3 regions of the Rhizobium sp. WSM409 genome follow, and region 3 is predicted to be linked to each of the others. Evidence: predicted binding sites of a transcription regulator. Region 3 holds the regulator's gene; each other region holds the start of a gene.
What was found. The regulator PhoB, encoded in region 3, activates phosphate uptake and scavenging genes when phosphate is short. The targets are predictions, from matches to a motif close to TGTCATNNANCTGTCAT.
Positions count from the first base shown of each region.

Region 1: a site for PhoB is predicted at 4,738-4,754, ahead of AC25BC_RS17870 (esterase-like activity of phytase family protein). Genes of this name have one in related genera too.
Region 2: a site for PhoB is predicted at 4,878-4,894, ahead of ppk2 (polyphosphate kinase 2). Genes of this name have one in related genera too.

Region 1 is NZ_CM172794.1:3,597,644-3,605,641, forward strand. Features, by position in the region: gene AC25BC_RS17840 (mechanosensitive ion channel family protein) at 1-716, opposite strand, end outside; gene gnd (phosphogluconate dehydrogenase (NAD(+)-dependent, decarboxylating)) at 923-1,954, opposite strand; gene AC25BC_RS17850 (SRPBCC domain-containing protein) at 2,090-2,572, opposite strand; gene AC25BC_RS17855 (ArsR/SmtB family transcription factor) at 2,642-2,974, shown strand; gene AC25BC_RS17860 (helix-turn-helix transcriptional regulator) at 3,051-3,587, shown strand; gene AC25BC_RS17865 (NAD-dependent epimerase/dehydratase family protein) at 3,685-4,668, shown strand; gene AC25BC_RS17870 (esterase-like activity of phytase family protein) at 4,914-6,401, shown strand; RNA gene ssrS (6S RNA) at 6,483-6,641, opposite strand; gene AC25BC_RS17880 (cell division protein ZapA) at 6,981-7,358, opposite strand; gene AC25BC_RS17885 (DUF4164 domain-containing protein) at 7,374-7,649, opposite strand; gene tkt (transketolase) at 7,972-7,998, shown strand, end outside.
Region 2 is NZ_JBYGKP010000006.1:295,641-303,638, forward strand. Features, by position in the region: gene AC25BC_RS35770 (ABC transporter ATP-binding protein) at 1-503, shown strand, start outside; partial or broken gene AC25BC_RS35775 (GMC oxidoreductase) at 587-2,219, shown strand; gene AC25BC_RS35780 (NAD(P)/FAD-dependent oxidoreductase) at 2,250-3,170, opposite strand; gene AC25BC_RS35785 (nuclear transport factor 2 family protein) at 3,493-3,882, shown strand; gene AC25BC_RS35790 (helix-turn-helix domain-containing protein) at 3,955-4,806, shown strand; gene ppk2 (polyphosphate kinase 2) at 4,917-5,831, shown strand; gene AC25BC_RS35800 (alpha/beta hydrolase family protein) at 5,978-7,867, shown strand; gene AC25BC_RS35805 (hypothetical protein) at 7,964-7,998, shown strand, end outside.
Region 3 is NZ_CM172794.1:183,049-191,046, reverse strand. Features, by position in the region: gene AC25BC_RS00955 (Hsp33 family molecular chaperone) at 13-1,005, opposite strand; gene argF (ornithine carbamoyltransferase) at 1,096-2,010, opposite strand; gene AC25BC_RS00945 (aspartate aminotransferase family protein) at 2,053-3,252, opposite strand; gene AC25BC_RS00940 (GcrA family cell cycle regulator) at 3,673-4,206, shown strand; gene phoB (phosphate regulon transcriptional regulator PhoB) at 4,449-5,132, opposite strand; gene phoU (phosphate signaling complex protein PhoU) at 5,267-5,980, opposite strand; gene pstB (phosphate ABC transporter ATP-binding protein PstB) at 6,025-6,840, opposite strand; gene pstA (phosphate ABC transporter permease PstA) at 6,857-7,998, opposite strand, start outside.

The DNA.
Region 1 (7,998 bases), 1.4 Mb from region 3:
GCCGGCATGATCGGAGCGGTGATCTCCTGTCGTTCTTCCTCGGCTCGCGCCAGCCCGATGAGATCGACCAGCACGCCACCAAGGCAGATGGTGAAGCGCTGGACCACGAGCGCGACAACGCAAACGATCGCGATGCTCTGGCTGACCGGCGGCCAGCTGACGCTGAGAAGAGCAAGTGCCGTCGCCATCGCAAAGATCAGCGCCGGAATGACGCGCGGGGCGAGATGCATGCCCGCCATCTGCGCCGCCTGGCGACGGCGGCGGAAGGCATAGCGGGCAATGCGCTCGACGATGGTGCCGAGCAGGAAAATCGCCAGAAACTGCGCTATCATGCGTGGCCAGCCGATGGCGGCGATCTCGCCGAAAAACAGCGAAGAAGCATGGCCGACCTGCGAGGGCAGTGTCATCGCTGCATCGGAGACCATCGAGACGTGCCGACGGGCATGCTGGAGCAGACCTGACAGCACCGACATCTGGTCGCCGGCCGCCGAATCGCTCGCGGGTGCTGCCGCCATTTGCGTCGACATCCATTGTTTGACCTGAGGAGTCTGCATCAGCTCCATCATCTGACGCACCTCGGCCGGCGGGGCGGCCGCGGCCGACACCTGCGCCGGCGACGTCTGGGCAAAGCCAGGCGAAACCGCCGAAAAAAGCGCGAGCAATGTCAGCATGCCGAATATGACGGCCTTCAAGCCCCTTGCCATGCCACGCTCCATGACCGCCTCCAATGAAATGTCGGTCGCTTGTGCAGAGCAGCGCCGACATTTTGCAATGGATACTCGCGACCGTTGCCGCCAGCAAGCAGTAGGAAAACCATACTGATGGCTAGGAAAGGTCAACGTCGCCGCCTCTTCGAAACGAAACGCCGCGCTCGATTTCAGAATGATGGCTTTGTCGGAACGGTGAGTGAAGTCGCTCGCCTTCAGGATTTCACGGCCGGTTTTTCCACGTGGCCGCCGAAGCCCGCGCGCATCGCCGACAGCACCTTGTTGGCGAATTCGTCATTGTCGCGCGAGGAGAAGCGACCGTAGAGCGCAGCGCTCAGCACCGGCGTCGGCACGCTTTCGTCGATTGCCGCCATGATCGTCCAGCGGCCTTCGCCGCTGTCCGAGACGCGGCCTGCATATTTCGAAAGTGCGGGATCGGCATGTAGCGCATCGGCCGTAAGATCGAGCAGCCAGGAGGTGATGACACTGCCGCGGCGCCAGACTTCGGCGACATCCTGCAGGTTGAAATCATATTGGAAATGTTCCGGATGGGCGAGCGGTGCGGTTTCCGCATCGGCCTCGTGCGAGGCGGCGCCGATATTGGCATGTTTCAGAATATTGATACCTTCGGCATAGGCGGCCATCAGGCCGTATTCGATGCCGTTATGCACCATCTTGACGAAATGCCCGGCGCCATGCGGGCCGCAATGCAGGTAACCCTGCTCGGCGGTGCTGGCCGCAGCCGCTTCGACGCTCCGGTTGGGCGAGGCTTCCGTCTTGCCGACGCCGGGCGCCAGCGTCGCGAAGATCGGGGAAAGGTGTTCGACGATGCCCTTCTCGCCGCCGATCATCAGGCAATAACCGCGCTCGAGGCCGAAGACGCCGCCGCTTGTGCCGACATCGACATAGTGGATGCCCTTGGTGATGAGGTCGGCGCCGCGGCGGATGTCGTCATGGTAATAGGAGTTTCCGCCGTCGATGATGATATCGCCATTCTCAAGCAGCGGCACTAGGCTCGCCAGCACCTTGTCGACGATCGCCGCCGGCAGCATCAGCCAGATCGCGCGTGGATGGGTGAGCTTCGAGACGAATTCCGCGAGCGAAGCGCTGCCGGTCGCACCGAGGCCCGCGAGCTCGGCAACGCTTTCCGGCCTGGCGTCGTAAACGACGCATTCGTGACCGCCCCGCATCAGGCGCTGGACCATATAATTGCCCATGCGGCCCAAACCAACCATGCCAAGCTGCATAATGAATCTCCTGGAAACCGAAATGAAGTATCGAATCCGGAAATTAGCACCCGCAGTGTGACAGGCAAGCAAAGTCTCGGTGATTTCGGCGAATGCGACGATTGCACCGCCGACCTCCCCGAGATCGACGTATCGTTAAATATCAGGCGCGCTGGCCGGCTCACCCTTCATCTCGCTGAGGAACATGCCCTCGCGCAGATTGATGCCGTATTCGACGAAAGCCTTCATGCAGCAAAGCATCTGCGTCCAGCCTTCGCAGTTGAGATAGGTGCCGCGCCGGCCGGAATCGTCTTCGCGCCAGCCGGTCTCGGCGATCGTCACCAGCGTGCCGCCGTCTTCCAGCGGCTTGAAGTTCATCTCGACCAGCGTCTTGTACTTCGCCTCGTCTTCGCCAGTGCCGCCATCCCAGCGCAGCACGATGCGGCTTTCCGGCACCAGTTCGACGACCTCGACCGGCGCATCCTTCCACCAGGTCACCGTCGTGCCCTTCACGAGCGGCGCGCTCGCTCCGCCGATCGTGGTGAAATAGCTGCTGAGCTTCTTCGGATTGACGACGGCATCGAACACCTCTGCGACGGGACGGCCGATGCGGCCGGAAACGCGGATTCCGAGAGACATGACACTTCTCCTCTTCTCCATTGTGCCTGTTCCGTTGTACTTGGCGTCATTATGTTATAAAAACATAACATGTCAAGCGAATCAACCGACGACCCAGTCTTCAAGGCGCTGGCGCATCATCGCCGCCGCGAAATCCTCGATCTGCTCAAGGATGGCCCCCGAACCACAGGGACCCTTTGCGAGATGTTTCCGGAGATGGATCGCTGCACGGTGATGCTGCATCTGAAGGTACTGGAAGAGGCCGATCTGGTCATCGCCAGGAAGGAAGGCCGCGAGCGCTGGAACCATCTGAACAGCCTGCCGATCAAGCACATCTATGACCGCTGGATCAGCGCCTATGCCGGCCATGCGCTCTCTATCCTCGACCGGCTGAAAGGCGACCTGGAAGGTCAGCCCGAATAATGACCCGGCGTCAAACCGCCTTGCCGCCCGCCCCGCCGAAGCCCTATGCTGCAAAAAACGACACGGGATCAGACGGATGACGATATCCGGAGCCGGCATACGCCGCATGCGGCTGCTGCGGAGCATGAAGCAGGAACATCTCGCCGAACTCCTCGGCGTCAACCAGGCGACGATCTCACGCTGGGAGCGCGATAAGCTCGCCCTTTCGCCCGAACAGGCTATCAAGCTGGAACGGATTTTCGCCTCGCCGCCACATGCAGCAGTCGATGCGGCGCTGAAGCGGCTGGTCGAGGATTCCGTCCGGCCGGTGCATCTGATCTGCGACCGCACCCACCGGCTGCTCGCCACCTCTCGCCCGCGGCACGCGGAGTGGCGGGCGCCGCTCGGCGCCTTTCTCGGCCGCTCTCTATTCTCCTACGCCTCCGCCGAGATCGCCGCCGCCGAGCAGTCGCTGGAGGAGCGCGGCTGGCATGCGGGCAGGCTCTCGTCGCTGACGCTTGATACCGGCGCCAACGGCAATGCGCTGCTGCCGATCGCCGCCGGCCGCATGACCTGGGAAAGGATCATGCTTTCCGATGGCAGCGCCGGCCGCCTCGTCACGACCATCGGCTGAGCCTCAAGCTTTCCTGCACGCCCATGCATAATTTATGCGTTGCCTGAAAACCTTAGTCTTTATAGCGTCCGCCGCCGAACGGTCAGGAGACGATGTGATGACGATACTGGTGACGGGAAGTGCCGGCCATCTCGGCGAGGCGCTGATGCAGACCTTGAGGGCGGAAAGCCGCTGGGTGCGCGGCATCGATATCAAGCCCTCGGCTTTTACCGACATGGTCGGCTCGATCAGTGATCGCGCCTTCGTCCGCCAGGTGATGTCGGGCATCAGCCACGTCATCCATGCCGCGACGCTGCACAAACCGCATGTGGCGACCCACGGCAATTATGATTTCCTCGACACCAATATCGCCGGCACTCTGCACCTGCTCGAAGAGGCGACCACCGCAGGCGTCGCAAGCTTCGTCTTCACCAGCACCACCAGCACCTTCGGTGCGGCATTGACGCCGGCTGCCGGCGAACCGGCGGCATGGGTGACCGAGGACGTGCTTCCCGTCGCGAAAAACATCTACGGCGTGACGAAACTCGCCGCCGAAGGTCTGTGCGAACTCTTCGCCCGCAAATCCGGCCTGCCGGTCGCCATTCTCAGGACTTCGCGTTTCTTTCCCGAAAATGACGACGATCCTGACATTCGCAACGGCTATTTGGCAGAGAACGCCCAGGCCAATGAGCTTCTTCACCGCCGCGTCGATATCAGCGACGTGGTCGGCGCCCATCTGCTGGCGCTCGAAAAGGCGCCGGCGATCGGCTTTGGCCGCTACATCATCTCCGCCACGACGCCGTTTTCGGCAAATGATCTCGCCGCGATCCGGCGCGACGCGCCTCACGTCGTCGAACGACTGTTCCAGGGTGCAGGCGCCCTTTACGCATCACGCGGCTGGAAGATGTTTCCTTCGCTCGACCGTGTCTATGTCAACGAACGCGCAAGGCGGGAACTCGGCTGGCAGCCGCGATATGATTTCCGTTTCGTGCTCGATTGCCTGCGCGACAACAGGGAGTGGCGAAGCCCTTTGGCGCTGAATGTCGGCTCCAAGGGCTACCACGATGAGGTCTTCGCCGAAGGGCCTTACCCGGTCGGATAGAGCAGCGAGCTGCAATGCGGACACGCGAAAGCCCGACTTCCTCTCCAGCATGACGCTTTCGCTGAGAAGTGTCATCCAGATATCACGATCCCGTCATAGACCGTCTGCCGGGGATATGGGCGACGAAATCCAGGGCGTGTTGCGCCATCGGGAAATCGAATCCAGGCCGGGGTGTCATTTGAAGCGGTGTCCAGCCTGCGGGCGGAAGCCGTTTCGAGAGCGCTTTTGACCGAGAGGGTATTTCCATGAAGAATGTCAGACCTTACACAGCGCGGCTTTTCGCCGCGGTTCTCGCGGCATCCGCCGCCGTGCCAGTCGTCGCAATGGCCGAGAATTCCGCCACCGTCGGCGGCCTCACCTTCGTCAACAAGGGCCTGGTGGGCATCGGCCGCATTCCGGCCAACCAGCGTGACAAATTCGGCGAGACCTTCGGTTCCGGCTCGGGCATGGCGATCGATCCCGCCGCCTGGAGCCGCGACGGCGCCGGCTACAAGGGCACGCTCTACCTGTTGCCCGACCGCGGTTACAACGCCGTCGGCACCGTTGATTACCGGCCACGTCTGAACACCATCTCGATCGGCCTGACGCCGACCGCTCCGGGTGCGGCACCCGAGGTTGGCAAGGAACAGTCGGGCGTCGACGCAAGGCTCGTCGATTCCACACTCTTCGTCGACGACAGGGGCGGCGACATGACCGGTCTCGACCCGGAATCCGGCGTCCGCCCCGCTGCCGGTGATTTTCCGCCGCTGCCGCAGGCGACGAACGGCAAGATCGCGCTCGACAATGAAGCCATCATCCGCATGGCCGACGGCAGCATGTTCGTCAGCGACGAATATGGTCCTTATATCTATCACTTCTCCGCTGACGGCCACCTGCTCTCCGCCACCCAGCCGCCGAAGGCGCTTTTGCCGATGCGCAAGGGCGCGTTGAGCTTTGCCTCCAACAATCCCGGCCCCGGCGCCTCCGCTCCGGACCCGAAAGATCCGGAGACCGGCCGCCAGAACAACCAGGGTCTCGAAGGCATGGCGATGACGCCTGATGGTAAGTTCATCATCGCTGTGCTGCAATCGGCTGCCCGCCAGGACGGCGGCGATTCCGGCTCGACCCGGCAGAATACCCGCGCGCTGATCTATGACGCCGCCGATCCCGATCACCTGAAACTGATGCACGAATATGTCGTGCCGCTGCCGGTCTTCAAGGACGCCAAGGACAAGACGATGATCGCCGCCGAGAGCGAAATCGTCGCCCTGTCCGACAAGACCTTCCTGATGCTCGCCCGTGACAGCGGCAACGGCCAGGGCCTGAAGGGCGACACCTCGCTCTACCGCAAGGTCGACATCGTCGACGTTTCCGCCGCGACCGACATTGCCGGCAGCAATTTCGATGACGGCAAGCCGATCGCGCCGAAGGGCGTCATCGATCCCTCGCTGACGCCGGCGACGCTGATACCCTTCATCGACCTCAACGACAAGGTCGACCTCGCCCGCTTCGGCCTGCACAACGGCGCGCCGAACGACAAGAACAATCTGTCGGAAAAATGGGAAGCCATGGGTCTGGCGAGCGTTCTCAACCCGAACCTGCCGGACGACTACTTCCTGTTCGTCGCCAATGACAACGACTTTTTGACGCAGGATGGTTTCCAGGTGGGTGCCGCCTACAAGGCCGACGGCGGTGCCGACGTCGACACAATGTTCCAGGTCTTCCAGGTCACCCTTCCAGGTCTGAAGAAGTAACGGACGCGCTGAAGAAGGGCGAACGGGCAACCCGCGTTCGCCCGCCATATCCGGCGTCTTCGCTGAAAATGGAAGGAAAGGGTGCGATCCACGACCACCGATGGATGTTTACGATCCTGGGTGCCTACAAACGTAGGTGGGCGCCGTGTGTCCAGGCCCACGGGCCTGGCCAGGGACAGCTCCCTTTGGATCGAGTATGGCCCCAGGGATTGTGGTTCCTGTCGAGAGGCGCAGACCGCATGGCGATATATAAGGTTGTTTGCGCTGCCGCGCCAGTGGCGACGGAAGGCCGCCCCTATTTAATTAGAGCCTTTCCTGGTCAGATTGAAGCATTCTGCCGGAGCAGGTTTTCGTCAGGGCAGAGGCGATTGGCGAAGGGCATACCTCTTGGTACGTCCGAGCCGATCGCCTTTGGCCTGGCGGAAAGATGCCCGGCCCTTCGGGTTGGCTGAAACGGGCCGGCTGATCGACCGGCCGGCTTGGCCGTAGAGCCGGGCTACGACACGCGCCGGCCGGTCGACCATCCGACTCCGTTTGAGCCAACAGAATGCTTCAATCTGACCAGGAAAGGCTCTAGGATCAATTGAGTTCGGGGGCGGACCGGCCATTCAGCTTGTCGGTGATGCCGCGGATGCGGCTCGACACTTCGCTCAGCGCTGCGGCAAGATTTTCCTCGGTCCGGGCGGTGGCTGCAAGCACCGTATCGCGATTGCCGCGCAGCGTCTCGAGCTCGGACTCCAATCCGGCGACGCGGCGCGTCAACTCGGCAATCTCGTCCGTGATCATGATGCCGGCCATGACGGTGATCCTCAGATCGCCGATTTCGCCGAACTGATCCTTGAGATGGCCGACATAGCGGTCGAAACGGGTGGCGAGATCGGTCAGGTGATCCTCCTGCCCTTCCTCGCAGGCCATGCGATAGGCCTTGCCGTCGATCGTTACCGTCACCTGCGCCATGCCAAACTCTTCCTATCAGCGATCCAGAACTGCGCGGATCGTTTCCATGGCCGTCACCAGCCGCCGCGATACCTCGCGATTAACCTCTTCCAGCCGGTTGGCGCGGAATTCGGCCTGGTCGAGCTCCTGCGCCAGGCGCGAGCGGTCGGCGTGCACACGCCGCACCTCGCCCTCGATCTCGCCCTGCTCGCGCTGCCGTTCGACGCGCATGTCGACGGCGTTTTCGAGGCTCGATATCGCCTGTCTCAATTCGTTGAGCGCTGCTTCCATGGTTTTGCCTGTGGGCATCATGTCTTTCCGATTCCCGCGCAGGATCCGCGAATCGGCACGCCGCGCCGATCCTGCGATTTCAAAAGGATATGCAGCTCGCTAACGGCCCGTCAATAAATCCTGTCACTTGCCCACCGGCCTATCCTGTGGATGAGCGTTTTACACATCGATTTCGTCATTTGTACAATCGCGTGATCAAATGTCAAAAATCGCCGCTTCCCGCCCGGATTTGACCTGCCATTTATTGACTTGCCCGTCCCAACTGCTATGTCTCTGCCGCTTTCACTCGATGGTCTTGGAGGCTCGAGGCCATCCCCCGACACCCGGAACTTGCGGAAAAGCCATGACCTCTCCCGAACAACACGACCGG
Region 2 (7,998 bases), on a different replicon from region 3:
ACCAGGTCGAGGCCCTGACGCTGGCCGACCGGATCGCCATCATGCGCGACGGCGTCATCCAGCAACTCGCCTCGCCGGCCGAGATCTACCGCCGCCCGGCCAATCTCTTCGTTGCCGGCTTCATCGGCGCTCCGGCGATGAATTTCATCGAGGGCCGGATCGAGCCCGGCAACGGCGCGCCGCTCTTCCGGAGCAAGGAGTTCACTGTCGATCTCTCCGGTTATTCCTTCCGAGCGGACGCAGCAGAAGGGCCTGCTACTCTCGGCTTTCGCCCGGAACACCTTGTGCTCGATGGCGCCACGAGCGGCCTGCCAACCATTCCGGGCCGCGTTTCCGTCGTCGAGCCGATGGGTTCGGACGCCGTCGTCTGGTTCGACTGGGCAGACCAGAGCCTATCGCTCCGGCTGATGGGCGATGTCACGCTTGAGCCTGGCGATACCGTGGCTCCCGGGCTCGATATCGCCAAGGCGTCCCTCTTCGGCACTGACGGATCGCGGCTGTGACGCGCCACCCCTTTGTTTCCCCGCAATTCCTGGCGCTTTTCGTGCCGTTTTGAGGATTGCTCAAGGACAGGATTAGAAAAGACATGTCTGAGATCGTCTATGATGCGCTGGTGATCATTCGCGGTAAAGGAACTGACGGCACAGGGATTGTCGGTGCTGCTGCTCGAGGCCGGCCCCGCCGTCGGACCGAAGGATTTCGATCCCGTCCGCAAGAAGGCGCCGGCAAGCAGCATCAATATCTGGGAGCGTGCGCGGGCCACTCTCAAGGGCCAGCCGATCCAGGCGCGCGCGGCGTTTTTCACCGAGCGCTTCAGCCACTTCTTCGTCAACGACCGCAAGAACCCCTATACGACGCCGAAGGGCGAACCCTTCCTCTGGATCCGCGGCCGCCAGGGCGGCGGGCGCCTCCACAGTTTCGGCCGGGTGCTGCTGCGCTGGACCGACGACGATTTCAAGATCCGCTCACGTGCCGGAAAGGGCGTGGACTGGCCGGTCTCCTATGATGAGTTGGCGCCTTTCTACGACGAGGTCGAGGCCTATCTCGGGCTCTATGGCAACAAGGACAACGTGGCCACGCTGCCGGATGGCATCTATGCGAAGCCGGCAAGCCTGACGCCCGCCGAACAGATCTTCAAGCAGGCGGTCGAAAACCGCTGGCCGGAGAGGCACGTCGTCTCCTGGCGCTACATCGCGCCTGACGCCGACCGGATGCCGCGACCGCTGCGAGATGCAAACGCGACCGGTGAGCTGACCATCCGCTACGACGCCGTCGTTCGCCGCATCACCACGGACGAGAAGACCGGCCGCGCTACCGGCGCCGAATATATCGATCGCAACACCGGTGCGGTATCGACGGTTCGCGCCGCGATGGTGGTGCTTTCGGCCTCGCCGATAGAGAGCGTGCGGCTGCTCTTGAATTCGGCGTCGGCGAAACATCCTGATGGGCTCGGCAACAGTTCGGGTGCTCTCGGCCGCTATTTCATGGACCAGCTTCCATGCCTCGCCTTCGGCTCCTTCTCCAAGGCAAAGGGTTGGGCGCCCGACGAGTCCGCGCCGACCGACCCGTTCTATAATCCGTCGGGCGGGATCTTCATTCCCCGCTTCGGCGAGAGCGACGCGGCCCGCGGCGATTTCGACTACCAGGGAAGCGTCGGCCGCGCGCCGGTCTCCGTGGACACGGATGCACGTCTCGCCTTCTTCGGCTTCGGCCGCATGCTGCCCTATGCCGACAATCGCATCACGCTCGATGTCAGGCGTAGGGATGCCTGGAACATTCCCGTGCCGCATATCCGCTGCGTCATGCAGGAGGAGGAGCAGGCGCTGCTCAGAAGGCAGGAAGAAACGCTGATCGCATTGATCAAGGAGGTCGGCGGCGACCTCGAATTCATCGGCTCGCCGACCGGCCTCAAGGAGATGGGCAAGGGCGCATTTCCCGAAGCCGATGTCTTCAGCCGCTTCATGTTCCGCAAATGGTTTCGCAAGACCATGTGCATGGGAGCGGCAATCCATGAGACGGGCGGCGCGCGCATGGGCGAAACCCGTGAGGCTTCGGTTCTCAACCCCTATAATCAGCTCTGGGATGCCCCGAACCTCATCGTCACCGACGCCAGCGCCTTCCCCGGCAGCGGCATCGCCGGCACCACGCTCACCGTCATGGCCCTGACGATCCGCGCCTGCCGGAATCTTGTCGACCAGTACCGGACAGGACGGCTGTAGGCGCCCGCAACGGCTGAACTGCTAGATCGTTCACGCCGCTTTGGTGTTTCGGCGCTCGGCAAGGATCTGTTCGAGGAGGTACATCGTCACCACGGGACCGACAGCTGTGCCTGCCGCAGATGCATGCGCAAGATGAGCGACCGCATTATCCGCATTGCCAACGGCAAACACGCCCGACCTGTTGGTCCGGCCATCCTTGTCGGTCCTGGCGAGACCGATCTCATCGACCTCGCAGAGGGATGCGGCGAGGCCCGATGCAGCCCGAATCTCCGCCGCGATCCATGTCGCATCGCAGGCGATTTCCCCGCCGCCGCTCGCCGTCGAAACGCCAACAAGCTTGCCGTCTCGATGGACGAGCCCGGTGATTTCGTCCGGAATGATGTTGATATCGAGAAGCCGCAAGCGTTCCGCGTCGGCTTCATTGAACCTGTGCCGTGAGACGATAGTGACATCACGCGACCACATCCAGACCCAGGACGCCATATGCGCCAGGCGTTCCGGCAATCCGAACACCACGAAACGCTTGCCTCGAACTTCATAGCCGTCAAAACAGGGGCAGACACGCACGTCACGCCCCCACGCTTCCGGCAAGCCTGACAGTGGTGGAAGGTCGTCTATCACTCCCGTTGCCAAGACGATCGTGCGTGCTGCGACTCTGGATCCCGTGGCTTCGACCCAGAACAATCCGTCCTCACGAGGCACGATGGAATGGACGTGCTCGGATCTGATGTCCGCACCGTAACGGACGGCTTCCGCACGCGCTTGCGCCATGAACGCTGCTGTCGGCATGCCGTCGAAGCCCAGATGCTCCCGCACCTCTTCAACGCTGAAAATGCGCGATTTACCGCCGTCGAATACAAGCGTCGATCGGCCGGCTCTTCCCAAAAAAAGGGCGGCGCTGAGCCCCGCGGCCCCGCCGCCGACCACCACCGTATCGACTACATCATTCATAACCTTGGCCTTCGATACCCGTGTGATTTCCATGACACTGACACGATTGGTAACATATCCCGTTATTCGACACAACAAAAGTTACGAATAGCGCTTTGTGCAGAATGAAAGGTCCGGATGTGCGTTCTTTGCCGAGAATTTGAAGGACGACGCATTCTCGCCCCGTTGATTACACCTGATGTAATTGAGGGCATTCCCTGTCCCGCGATATTAGTGAACGGCCTTCCTGCAGGAGGAACAATCCTGTCAACAGAAGCGGCCGACAACCGATGTCGATGGCTCAACTGCCGTCACCCGTACAAAGCGGCCGAGGAGAACGACGATGACGACCATGAATTTTACCAAACGAGAACCCCCTGAATGGCTGTTGGCCTTCTGGAAGGAGATCGATGACAAGACCTTTGGCGGAGGCTTTGACTGCCTGGCACAGGATGCGACCTGCAATCTGGGCGTCGCCGACTGGAAGGGGCGAGACTCCATTCGTGAGAACCTGCGCGCCTTCATCGACACGGGTTTCTCAGCGCTTCACGACGTCGCGGAATATTGGGACGGCGGCTCGCTGAAAATCTTTCGCGGGACTGTCACAATGACGCCCGACGACGAGGCTCAACCGGTTGTCAAACCGGTGATGACACACTTCTTCTATATGGATGAACGAGAGCCGGCCAAAGTTGGCCGCTGGTACGGATCGGTTGGCCCGGTTGCTTTCTGATCGATATCGCAGCTGGCGGGAGCGTTATTGCCCCCGCCGGCCATTAGCCGCACAGACGGAGATCGCTATAAGATGAGCTCGACGCACAGTCATTCAAGCGCGGTATCGAACGAGCTTGGCATCCAGTTGCGCGCCTGGCGCGACACGCGCGGCAAGAGCCAACTGGATCTCTCACTCGACACCGGCATATCGCAGCGTCAGATCAGCTTCATCGAAAGTGGCCGAAGCACGCCCGGCCGCCACAATCTGCTGCATCTCGCCGACGCCCTTGATGTGCCGTTGCGAGAGCGCAATACGTTATTGCTCGCCGCCGGTTACGCCCCGATTTACGCCGAAGGCGGTATCGACGATGTTGAAATGAAAGGCGTCACGGACGCGTTAAGGCGCATGCTTGTTCAGCACGAGCCGTTTCCGGCAGTTGTCATGGATCGGTATTGGAACGTCGTCATGACGAACGACGCGACGCAGGGCTTCTTCAATAACTTCATTGACATGGCGGCACGGGAAAAACCGCGCAATCTGCTGCATCTGATGTTCGATCCGGCCGGTTTGCGGCCCTTCATCCCAAACTGGGAGGAAACTGCAAAAAGTCTGATGGCGCGGGTATTCAGAGAGTCCGTGGGCCGCGTCATTGACATGCACACGAAGGCGCTGATCGATGCGCTCCTCGCCTATCCGGATGTGGACAGTGCCTGGAAGGTCTCGACGACAGCGGACAGCACACCCGTCATCCCCTTGTCCTTCGTCAAGGACGGGCAGGTTCTGAGCTTCTTCTCGCTGGTGACCACAGTTGGCACTGCGCAGACGATAACGACCCAGGAATTGAGGATCGAGTGCATGTTCCCGTTGGATGATGCCACGGAGGTGGAATACGCCAAGCTGATGAAGCAGGCTGCCGCGCGTTGGCGCCAGACCGGGAAGTGAGACATCGCCGTCAAGGCCGTGGCGTAGGACATCCAGCTTTCCGTACCTGAACCGTCACACAAACTTCGCAGTGACATGCTCCTGTCAAAAAAAGCAGGAAGGGAAAGCCCATGTCTCAGACACCTCAGGACCAACTCAGCCGTATAAAGGCCGAAATCGCCGACAGCTTCGATGAAGAGCTGGAAATGCAGATGGAGGAAGACCGGCTCGACGATCTGGTCGCCGAAGGAATGTCGGAACCGGCAGAGCAGACGCTCGAGCGAAAGATCTACTTCCGGGAACTTTTCCGTCTACAGCACGAACTGGTGCGGCTGCAGGATTGGGTTCAGCACAAGAAGCTGAAGGTGGTTGTGCTTTTCGAAGGCCGGGATTCGGCCGGAAAGGGAGGCGCGATAAAGCGCGTGACCCAGCGGCTCAATCCGCGCGTCTGCCGGACGGTCGCGCTGCCCGCTCCTACAGAGCGGGAACGCCATCAATGGTATTTTCAGCGTTATGTCCCGCATCTTCCGACCGGTGGCGAAATGGTCCTCTTCGACCGAAGCTGGTACAATCGCGCCGGTGTCGAGCGCGTGATGGGTTTCTGCACCGACGAAGAACTCGAGGAGTTCTTCCGCTCGGTGCCTGAATTCGAGCGGATGCTGGTCCGTTCTGGTATCGTGTTGATCAAATACTGGTTTTCGATCACCGACGAGGAGCAGGAATTTCGCTTCAAGATGCGTATCCACGATCCGCTGAAGCAATGGAAGCTCTCACCGATGGATATGGAAAGCCGGGTCCATTGGGAGGAATACACCAAAGCCAAGGAAGAGATGCTGGCGCGGACACACACGGAGGATGCACCTTGGTGGGTGGTGCAGGCGGTAGACAAGAAACGGGCGCGTTTGAATTGCATCGCCCATCTTCTCGAGCAGATCCCTTACGAGGATGTTCCAAAACCCGAGATCCAGTTGCCGGACCGCATCCGTCACGCCGATTACAACAGGGCGCCGGTTCCGCCTGAAATGCTCGTGCCGGAGCGCTATTGAAAGCATGGCATTCGCCGCGCCCTGATCTTCAGGGGGCGGCTCTCGCGGCGTGCTGCCTCTGGACCATTCCCCGCCCGACACTAGGTTCCGCTTCAAGAGTGAGGTTCCGTCGACCGTGCCTCAGAGTGGACGAGTGAGGGAAATGCTTGCTTTCCAGTAGCCGATTTTACGCCGATAGACGTGCCACGTGGGGATACGAACCAAGTTTCGACGGCGCCCTCATCGCATGGTGGGGCTCCAAACGCGGCGCTCGCGCCGTCTTCGTCGGAGAATTTTCCGGCGGAGAACTCAACATCATCGCCACGTTCAAAGGTGCCCTTTCCCACTTTGGCTGGCGGCAATACGCTGACCTTTTGGTTCTCACCGAGAAAGACCGTCTGTGGGAAGTAGATCCCAGGCGACCCGGGGCACGCACCGACGTTACTCCACGAGATTTCCAAACGTGGCAGGTGATCGTCGACCCTCGACACGCCGCAGACAACCAATTCCTGGTTTCCTACGATCGCAGCTCCGCTGTCGCCGATCTCTATGCAACCAGTGCGGATGGACGCGACAAGCGGCTCTTGGAACAAAACAACGGCTCGACCGAAAGCTGGTTGTTGAATGAGGCGCAGGTTCCATGCATTCGCGTCGAGCTGACTGCCTCGGGAATGAGGCGATACCTTCACCGAATTAACGCCGACAAGCCGTGGCGAGAGATGGCGGCACTCGAGCCGGATGACACGCTGGTCATCTGGCGTACGGACAGGTCAGGCAATGCCTTCGAGGCGCTTTCCAACCGTCAGCGGGACAAGATCGCGTTAGTTTCGCTGGACCCGGTTACCGGTAGAGAAACCGTGCTGGTCGAGGACGGCGATGTCGATGTTTCAGACGCGCTGCGCTTCACGCCCACCGAACCGGCTGACGTCGCCGTCATTCGCGACGGCTATCCACGATATATCGCCCTTTCGGAAAGAGGAACGATCTTCACTGAGCTGGTTCTGGATCGCAACGGGCATGCCGACGTCGAAATCTCAGGTTCTTCCAAGGCTGGTGCGCTGCTCACGGTCGCGATCTCCTATGATGAACGACCCTACCAGCACTATCTGTTAAACTTGGCGGATAAGAGCAAGACGCTGCTTTCCGCGCCGGCGGAAAAGCGCAAGTCGGCATTTTCGGCAGTTACGAAGCCTGTCTACTTCACGGCCGGAGATGGTGAGGAGATACCAGCATTGTTGACGCTTCCGGCTGGCTCACCTCATCCTGTGCCGACCGTCGTAATGGCTCACGGCGGCCCGGCGCGCCACGACAGCTGGGGTTACAACATCGAGAAGAGCTTTCTCGCAAGCCGCGGATACGCGACCTTGTCAGTCAACTATCGCGGCTCGACCGGCTTCGGGAAGAGGTACCAATCTCTGGGCTATCGGCAGTTTGGGCGAAAGATGCAGGACGATATCGCCGATGCCGGGCGATGGCTGCTCGCCCAAGGCATCGCGGCTGAAGGCAAGCTTGCGGTCGCCGGCGAAAGCTACGGAGGTTTCATGGCCGCGCTGGCAATGGCCGACGACAAGCTCTTTTCCGCGGCAATCATCGACTACGCAATCCTGGATCTGCCCTACCAGATGCAGAACAACCCGGTCGGCTGGGGGTTGTTCCTCGGCCAGGTCATCCGCTACTTCGGCAATCCTGATGATCCCGGCGATCTCACGCAGATGCAGGAATTCTCGCCGCTCCACAATGCAAAGAAATTGCGCGGATCGTTTCTGCTCACCGCCGGAATGGAAGATCCGGTCGTCGGTTGCCAACAGACGAAAGCCTTCGAGAAGGCGTTGCGCGAGACGGGTCGCGATGTCACGGCGCTATACTTCGATCGGGAGGGCCATGGCTATGCCGGCTGGCAAACCAAACTGGTGCGCGCCCGCGAAATCGAGCTATTTCTCAGCCGCAAACTCGGCGGCAAGGCAAAAAAAATCGATCCGCTGGCCTTCTTGTCAAAGCACTGGATTCAGGGGCGTTTCGGCAATGGCGCGCGAAATATGCTCGCTCGCCGAGTATAAACCGCGAGAACAAAGCCTTGATACTCTCCCTGATTGCTCTAACCTCCCCTTGGCGCGCCGGATATGGCGGGTTTTGGCTTTACCTCGGAGGCACCTATGGTTGACGTTCAGAGTGTTAATGCAGATACCAG
Region 3 (7,998 bases):
CCTTAACCGCGCCTATTCCGCCGGCTGAAGTTCGGCCGGCTCGAAGCGGTAGGTGGTCGAGCAGAATTCGCAGGTCACGGCGATTTCGCCATCTTCCTGGCTGGCCTCGATCTCCTCGGCCGAAAAGCCCTTCAGCACGCCCTTGATCTTGTCGCGCGAGCAGCTGCAGCGGTCGAAAACCGCGCGCGGTTCGTAGACGCGCACGCCGCGCTCGTGGAACAGGCGGAACAGCAGCCGCTCGGTTCCGACCAGCGGATCGGTGAGTTCATCGGCGTCGATGGTCTCGACCAGCGAACGCGCTTCGAGCCAGGCATCGTCCTCGCCGTGCGGGCGGCTGCCGGTGTCGCCGTCGCCGCCGTGGAGATCCGGCTGGCGCATGCGCTCCGGCGCTTCCGGAAGGAACTGGGCGACGAGGCCGCCTGCCCGCCAGCGATGGCGCGGCTTGCCCGCATCGTCACGGTCGAAGAGTTCGGCCGCGGCAAGACGGACGCGCGTCGGGATCTGCTCCGACTGGCGGAAATAGACGCCGGCAATATCTTCCAGCGTGGTGCCGTCGAGCGGAACGATGCCCTGGTAGGGCTGGCTGAACTTGCCCTGGTCAATGGTGAAGGCGAGCACGCCCTTGCCGAGCAGTTGCTCCGGCTCGGTTTCACCTGACTCGATCGCCTTGTTGAGCAGCGCCTGATCGAAACGGGCGTAGGCGCGGACATTTTCCGGCGTCGAGAAATCGGCGACGAGAAGATCGACCGGGCCGTCGCCCTTGGTCTGCACCGTGAACTTGCCGTCGAACTTCAGCGAGGTGCCGAGCAGCACCGTCAGCACGACGACTTCGGCAAGCAGCCGGGCAACGGGTGCGGGATAATGATGACGCTCGAGGATGGCGTCGAGCATCGGGCCGAGCTGGACGGCGCGGCCGCGCACATCCAGCCCTTCCACCTGGAAGGGGACGACATGGTCATCGCCGGCGAAATCAAACTGGCCGAGGGCGGCTGCAGCTTCTGCCATGGCTTTTAACTCCTAGTTTCAGAGCGATGGGCCAGCGTGCCCTTCGCTCACGCGGTCGCGAGTCTGTCTCTCGCGACGTCCGATTATGGTTCAGATCGCGCCCAGGCACCAAGCAAGAATCGACTTCTGCGCATGAAGACGGTTTTCCGCCTCATCGAAGACCACGGATTGCGGACCGTCGATCACTTCGTCCGTCACTTCCTCACCGCGATGAGCGGGCAGGCAATGCATGAACAATGCATCATTGCCGGCTTTCGCCATCAAGGCCGCGTTGACCTGATAAGGCTGGAAGACATTGTGACCCCGGGCCCGATGTTCCTGATTCATGGAGACCCAGGTATCGGTCACCACGCAATCGACGCCGGCGACCGCACGGTCGGCATCATGGCAAAGCATGATTTCGGCGCCCTCATTGCGGGCCCAGTTCAGATAGTGATCCTTGGGCTCCGAGCCAAGGGGCACGGCCATGTTCATGCGGTAGCCGAAGCGGGCGGCACCCTCGACCAGCGAATGCAGCACATTGTTGCCGTCGCCGGTCCAGGCGATGGTCTTGCCCTTGATCGGGCCGCGGTGCTCTTCGAAGGTCATGATATCGGCCATAATCTGGCAGGGATGGGTGTCATCCGTCAGCGCATTGATGACAGGCACGGTCGCATGCTGGGCCAGCTCGACCAGCCGCGAATGCTCGGTGGTGCGGATCATGATCGCATCGACATAACGCGACAGCACCTTGGCGGTGTCGCCGATCGTCTCGGCGCGGCCGAGCTGCATCTCGGTGCCGGACAGGAACAGCGTTTCGCCGCCGAGCTGGCGCATGCCGACGTCGAAGGAGACGCGGGTGCGCGTCGACGGCTTCTCGAAGATCATCGCCAGCATCTTGCCGGCGAGCGGCTTGTCGCCCTGGCCCGCCTTGAAGGCCTGCTTGCGGGCGAGCGCATCGTTCATGATCGTTCTGAGATCGGCTGATGTGACCGCCGAAAGATCGAGGAAGTGTTTAGGGCTCATATCGTCTTCTTACCTGTGCTGCGCCCGAAGGCGGCAATTTCTTCAAGCCGTCTTCTTGACCTTGGAGGCGCGAATGCTCTCGGCGGCGCGCTCGACGCGGGAAAGGCCCTCGCGGGCTTCCTCGGCGGTGACCACGAGCGGCGGAAGAAGGCGGATGACATTGTCGCCGGCAGGCACGCCGAGCAGATGGGCGGCGCGGATCGCCTGCAGCAGTTCGGCTGAGGGAACGGCAGCCTTGATGCCGAGCAAAAGCCCTTCGCCGCGCACGTCCTCGATCACATCGGGATAACGATCCTTCAGCGAGGCGAGGCCCTGGCGGAAGACAAGTGCTACGTCGCGCACCTGCTGGAGGAAGCCATCGGCAAGGATGATGTCGAGCACGGCGCTGCCGACGGCCATGGCAAGCGGATTGCCGCCATAGGTCGAGCCATGCGTACCGGCCTTCATGCCGGAGGCGGCCTCTGATGTGGCAAGGCAGGCGCCGAGCGGGAAACCGCCGCCGATGCCCTTGGCGACAGCCATGATGTCGGGGGTGACGCCCGACCATTCATGGGCGAAGAGCTTGCCGGTGCGGCCGACGCCGGTCTGGACTTCGTCGAGGATCAACAGCAGGCCGTTCTCGTCGCAGAGCTGGCGAAGCGCCTTCATGAACTCAGGCGTGGCAGGACGGACGCCGCCCTCGCCCTGCACCGGCTCGATGAGGATGCCAGCCGTGGCATCGGTGATCGCGGCGCGGACCGCTTCGATGTCGCCGAAAGCCACCTGATCGAAACCCGGCGCCTTGGGGCCGAAACCTTCGAGATATTTTTCCTGGCCACCGGCGGCGATCGTCGCCAGCGTCCGTCCGTGGAAGGCGCCTTCGAAGGTGATGATATGGAAGCGCTCGGGATGGCCCTTGGAAAACTGGTAGCGGCGCGCCGTCTTGATCGCGCATTCGAGCGCCTCGGCGCCCGAATTGGTGAAGAACACCTTGTCGGCGAAGGTAGCGTCCGTCAGCCGTTTTGCCAGACGCTCCTGGCCGGGGATCTCATAGATGTTCGACAGGTGCCAGACCTTGTCTGCCTGCTCCTTCAGTGCGCCGACCACATGCGGATTGCTGTGGCCGACGGAGGTGACGGCGACGCCGGCGCCGAAATCGAGATATCGCTCGCCAGTTTCGGTGATCAGCCATACGCCCTCGCCTCGCTCGAACCGCAGCGGGGCACGAGAATAGGTGTCATAAAGCGGCGCGGCTTCAGCCATGGCGCGATCTCCATCAAAGTTGCCGGGCAATGACTCCGGCTAAGGAAACCAGGCCCGAAAAATCAAAAATGCCGCCTTGCGGCGGCGAGTGGCACTATTTCCTTTTCGCGCTGCAATGTCAACAAAACGGCGCCCTTAGCGTATGCAGCACAGGTGTACAGCGGCATTTTCAGTCTTCAACAGGCATTATTGCAGAAATGCCACGCAGGGACAGCAAGTTGGGGAAAACTACGAATTCGATTCATCCGGATTCATGCGACTCTTGTCACGGAGTCAGGCTCACACTAGGTTAAAGATCAATTACTAGACTGCATGCGGCGGAACTAGTCACCAAAATTGATCAAGCGTTTCTTGTTTCGGAGCTCCCGGGACAACGGTGAGGGATTCTGCCATCACCAACGCAAAAGGTGGAGACAGGGCATGAACTGGACAGACGAGCGGGTCGAGAAACTCAAGAAGCTTTGGGCCGAAGGACTGAGCGCGAGCCAGATCGCGGCACAACTTGGCGGTGTCAGCCGAAACGCGGTCATCGGTAAAGTGCACCGGCTGTGCCTTCCCGGCCGTGCCAAGGCCGGCGGCACCAACACCGCGGCGCGAACGCCGAAGCGCAATACATCGGCGCCGCGCGCGCCGAACTTCGCCTCTCGCATCACCACCCGCACCGTCACCCGCCAGCAGGGCGCGACGATGCTGAAGGAAGAGATCGAGATCGAAACGATCGAGGAAATGGAATACGTGCCGAGAGGCAATGTGGTGGTGCCGATTTCCCGCCGCCTCGGCCTGACGGAACTGACCGAACGCACCTGCAAGTGGCCGGTCGGCGATCCGCTGAAGGATGACTTCCATTTCTGCGGCTGCGAGTCCCCCGACAATTCGCCCTATTGCGGTTATCACCAGAAGCTTGCCTACCAGCCGGTGAATGAACGCCGCCGGGCAGCGGCGCGGGCCAGCTGAACGGGCTGACCATCGTTAGAATGCAGAAAACGGGCCGAGTGGCCCGTTTTTTTATGCGCGGATGGAAGCTCAGGTTTCCCTCCGTCATGCTCGGCCTTGTGCCGAGCATCTGATCACCTCAACTACTTGAGGGAAAAAACTTTATTTTCAAATACTTCATTTGGCGTGCGCAGATCCTCGGCACAAGGCCGAGGATGACGTCGCGGGTTTTGCCAGGGCTCAGCAGGCTCAGATGAAAGCCCTCAGGCTTCCATCGAATAACCGGCGCCGCGGACGGTGCGGATGACGTCCTGCATGTTGGAGAAATTCAGCGCCTTGCGCAGGCGGCCGACATGGACGTCGACGGTGCGCTCGTCGACATAGATATCGTGGCCCCAGACACCATCCAACAGCTGTGAGCGGGAGAAGACCCGGCCCGGCGACGACATCAGGAATTCCAGCAGGCGGAATTCGGTGGGGCCGAGGCGGACTTCGCGGGTCTTGCGATGGACGCGATGGGTCTCACGGTCGAGCTCGATGTCACCGCATTTCAGCACCGTCGACAGCACCTCGGGACGGGCGCGACGCAGCATCGCCTTGACGCGGGCAACGAGTTCGGGGGTCGAAAAGGGCTTGACGACATAATCGTCGGCGCCCGTCGACAATCCGCGGACACGCTCGCTCTCTTCGCCGCGCGCCGTCAGCATGATGATCGGCAGACGCTCGGTCTCCGGCCGCATGCGCAGGCGCCGGCAGAGCTCGATGCCGGAGACGCCGGGCAGCATCCAATCAAGGATGAGAAGATCGGGCGTGCGCTCCTGAAGCCGCATTTCGGCTTCGTCGCCACGAAGGATGGTATCGACCTCGAAGCCTTCCGCTTCGAGATTGTAGCGAAGAAGCACGCTGAGGGCTTCCTCGTCTTCAACAACTGCAACTCTCGGGATCATGCGTGTCGGTCTCCTCGCGCATGATCCTTAAACCAGGGTGATTTAAGCAATGCATCCTGCGCAAATTTAAAAATTGGCTGCGACCTCTTTGCGCGCCCGGACGGGCGCGCACGCAAGCGGCGGGGTGTGGGCAGTTATTCGGTGACCGCGCCGACGGTGTTGGCGCTGTCGTCCTTCGGCCGATCGCCTTCCGGCTGCGCGCCTGTCGTCATGTAATAGATCGTCTCGGCGATGTTGGTGGCGTGGTCGCCGATGCGCTCGATGTTCTTGGCGCAGAAGAGAAGATGCGTGCAGCTGGTGATGTTGCGCGGATCTTCCATCATGTAGGTCAGGAGCTCGCGGAACAGCGAGGTGTACATCGCGTCGATCTCGTTGTCGCGTTCGCGGATCGCATTCGCCTTGTCGGCGGAACGATTGGTGTAGACGTCGAGCACTTCCTTGAGCTGGACGAGCGCCAGCTCGGACAGATGCTCGAGGCCGCGGGCGAGCTTGCGGGGAACGCCGGTGCTTTGGACGGCGATGACGCGCTTGGCAGTGTTCTTGCCGAGGTCGCCGACGCGTTCGAGATCGGCGGCGATGCGGATCGAACCCATGATTTCGCGCAGGTCCGCGGCCATCGGCTGGCGGCGGGCGATGGTGACGATCGCCTTGTCGCCGATTTCGCGTTCGGCGTGATCGAGGATCACATCGTCGGAGATGACCTTCTGCGCCAGCGCGGTATCGCCGTTGACGAGCGCCCGTACGGCTTCGGCGACCATCTGCTCGGCCAGGCCGCCCATTTCGGAAATCCGCCTGGACAGGAACTTCAGATCATCATCATAGGCAGAATAAATATGTGTCGATGCCATGGGGCTTTATCCTCGAATAACGGAAAGGCTTGGTGACGCCAAAATCAGCCGAAGCGACCCATGATATAGTCCTGGGTGCGCGGATCGTCGGGATTGGTGAACATCTTGTCGGTGTCGTTCTCCTCGACGAGATTGCCGAGGTGGAACATGGCGGTGCGCTGCGAAACACGCGCGGCCTGCTGCATGGAATGGGTGACGATGACGATCGTGTAGTTCTCGCGCAGCTCGTGGATCAGCTCCTCGACCTTGGCGGTGGCGATCGGGTCGAGCGCCGAGCAGGGCTCGTCCATCAGGATGACTTCCGGGCTGACGGCGACGGCACGGGCAATGCAGAGGCGCTGCTGCTGACCGCCCGACAGGCCGGTGCCGGATTCGTGCACGCGGTCCTTGACCTCGTTCCAGAGACCGGCGCGCTGCAGGCTGGTCTCGACGATCTGGTCGAGATCGGCCTTCGACTTGGCAAGGCCATGGATGCGCGGGCCATAGGAGACGTTTTCATAGATCGTCTTCGGGAACGGGTTCGGCTTCTGGAAGACCATGCCGACGCGGGCACGAAGTTCGACGACGTCGATATCGGGATCATAGATATCGTCGGTATCCAGCGTGATCTTGCCGGTGACGCGGCAGCCGTCGATCGTGTCGTTCATGCGGTTGAGGCTACGCAGGAAGGTCGACTTGCCGCAGCCGGACGGGCCGATCAGGGCGGTTACGGTGTTTTCGCGGATGTTCAGGTTCACATCGAATAGCGCGCGCTTTTCGCCGTAGTAAACCGAGACATCCTTTCCGATCATCTTATACGGGACGTTGCTCATCTTGTGATCCAGCGCCTTTTCAACTGCAGCTTCCGTCAACATGTTCATGATCTTGTAACTCCGTTTACCAGCGGCGCTCGAAGCGACGACGCAAGAGGATGGCGCCCATGTTCATGACGATCAGGAACAGGAGCAGGACGATGATGGCACCCGAAGTACGCTCAACGAAGGCACGTTCGGCCTCGTTGGCCCACATATAGACCTGTACGGGCAGAGCCGTCGAGGGATCGAGCGGTGTCGTCGGCGCGTTGGCGACGAAGGCGACCATGCCGATCAGAAGCAGCGGCGCGGTTTCGCCGAGCGCATGCGCCAGGCCGATGATCGTGCCGGTGAGGATGCCGGGCATGGCGAGCGGCAGAACATGGTGGAACACCATCTGCATCTTCGAAGCGCCGAGGCCGAGGGCCGCGGCGCGGATCGACGGCGGCACGGCGCGAAGGGCGGCGCGCGTCGCGATGATGATCGTCGGCAGGGTCATCAGCGTCAGCACCAGGCCGCCGACCAGCGAGGCCGAGCGCGGCAGGCCGATGAAGTTGATGAAGACGGAAAGACCGAGCAGACCGTAGACGATCGAGGGGACCGCAGCGAGGTTGTTGATGTTGACCTCGATCAGGTCCGTCAGCTTGTTCTTCGGTGCGAACTCCTCGAGATAGATCGAGGCGGCGACGCCGATCGGCAGAGCAAGCACGAGGACGATCAGCATCAGGTAGAGCGAGCCGATCAGGGCGACGCCCAGGCCCGCGGCCTCCGGACGGCTGGAATTGCCGTTGACGAAGAGGCCGGTATTGAACTGCTTGTGGAGAGCGCCGCTCGCCTTCAACTCGTTCATCCAGCCGACCTGCTTGTCGTTGACCTTGCGGTTCTTCTCATCGACCGACAGATCGATCTGGCCCTTGTTGGCGCTGTCGACATTGGCGTCGGCAAGCACCGTGACATTGACCGTCTTGCCGATGATGGACGGATCGGCGACGACCATGTCGCGCAGCTGGACCGGCGCACCCTTGGAGAGCATGGCGGATGCATCGCGCACATCGGGACGGCTCGCGGCATTGACGTTCAGCTGCTTGACGATCGCGTCGCGCAGGAGAACCGGATAATTGGCGGCGATCAACACCGAAGGGTCGGTCGCACGCTTGTTGTTCGGGTCGATCGTCTTCTCGGAGAATTCGATCGGCAGGGTGATCGCCGTCTGCTGGAAGGCGGTAT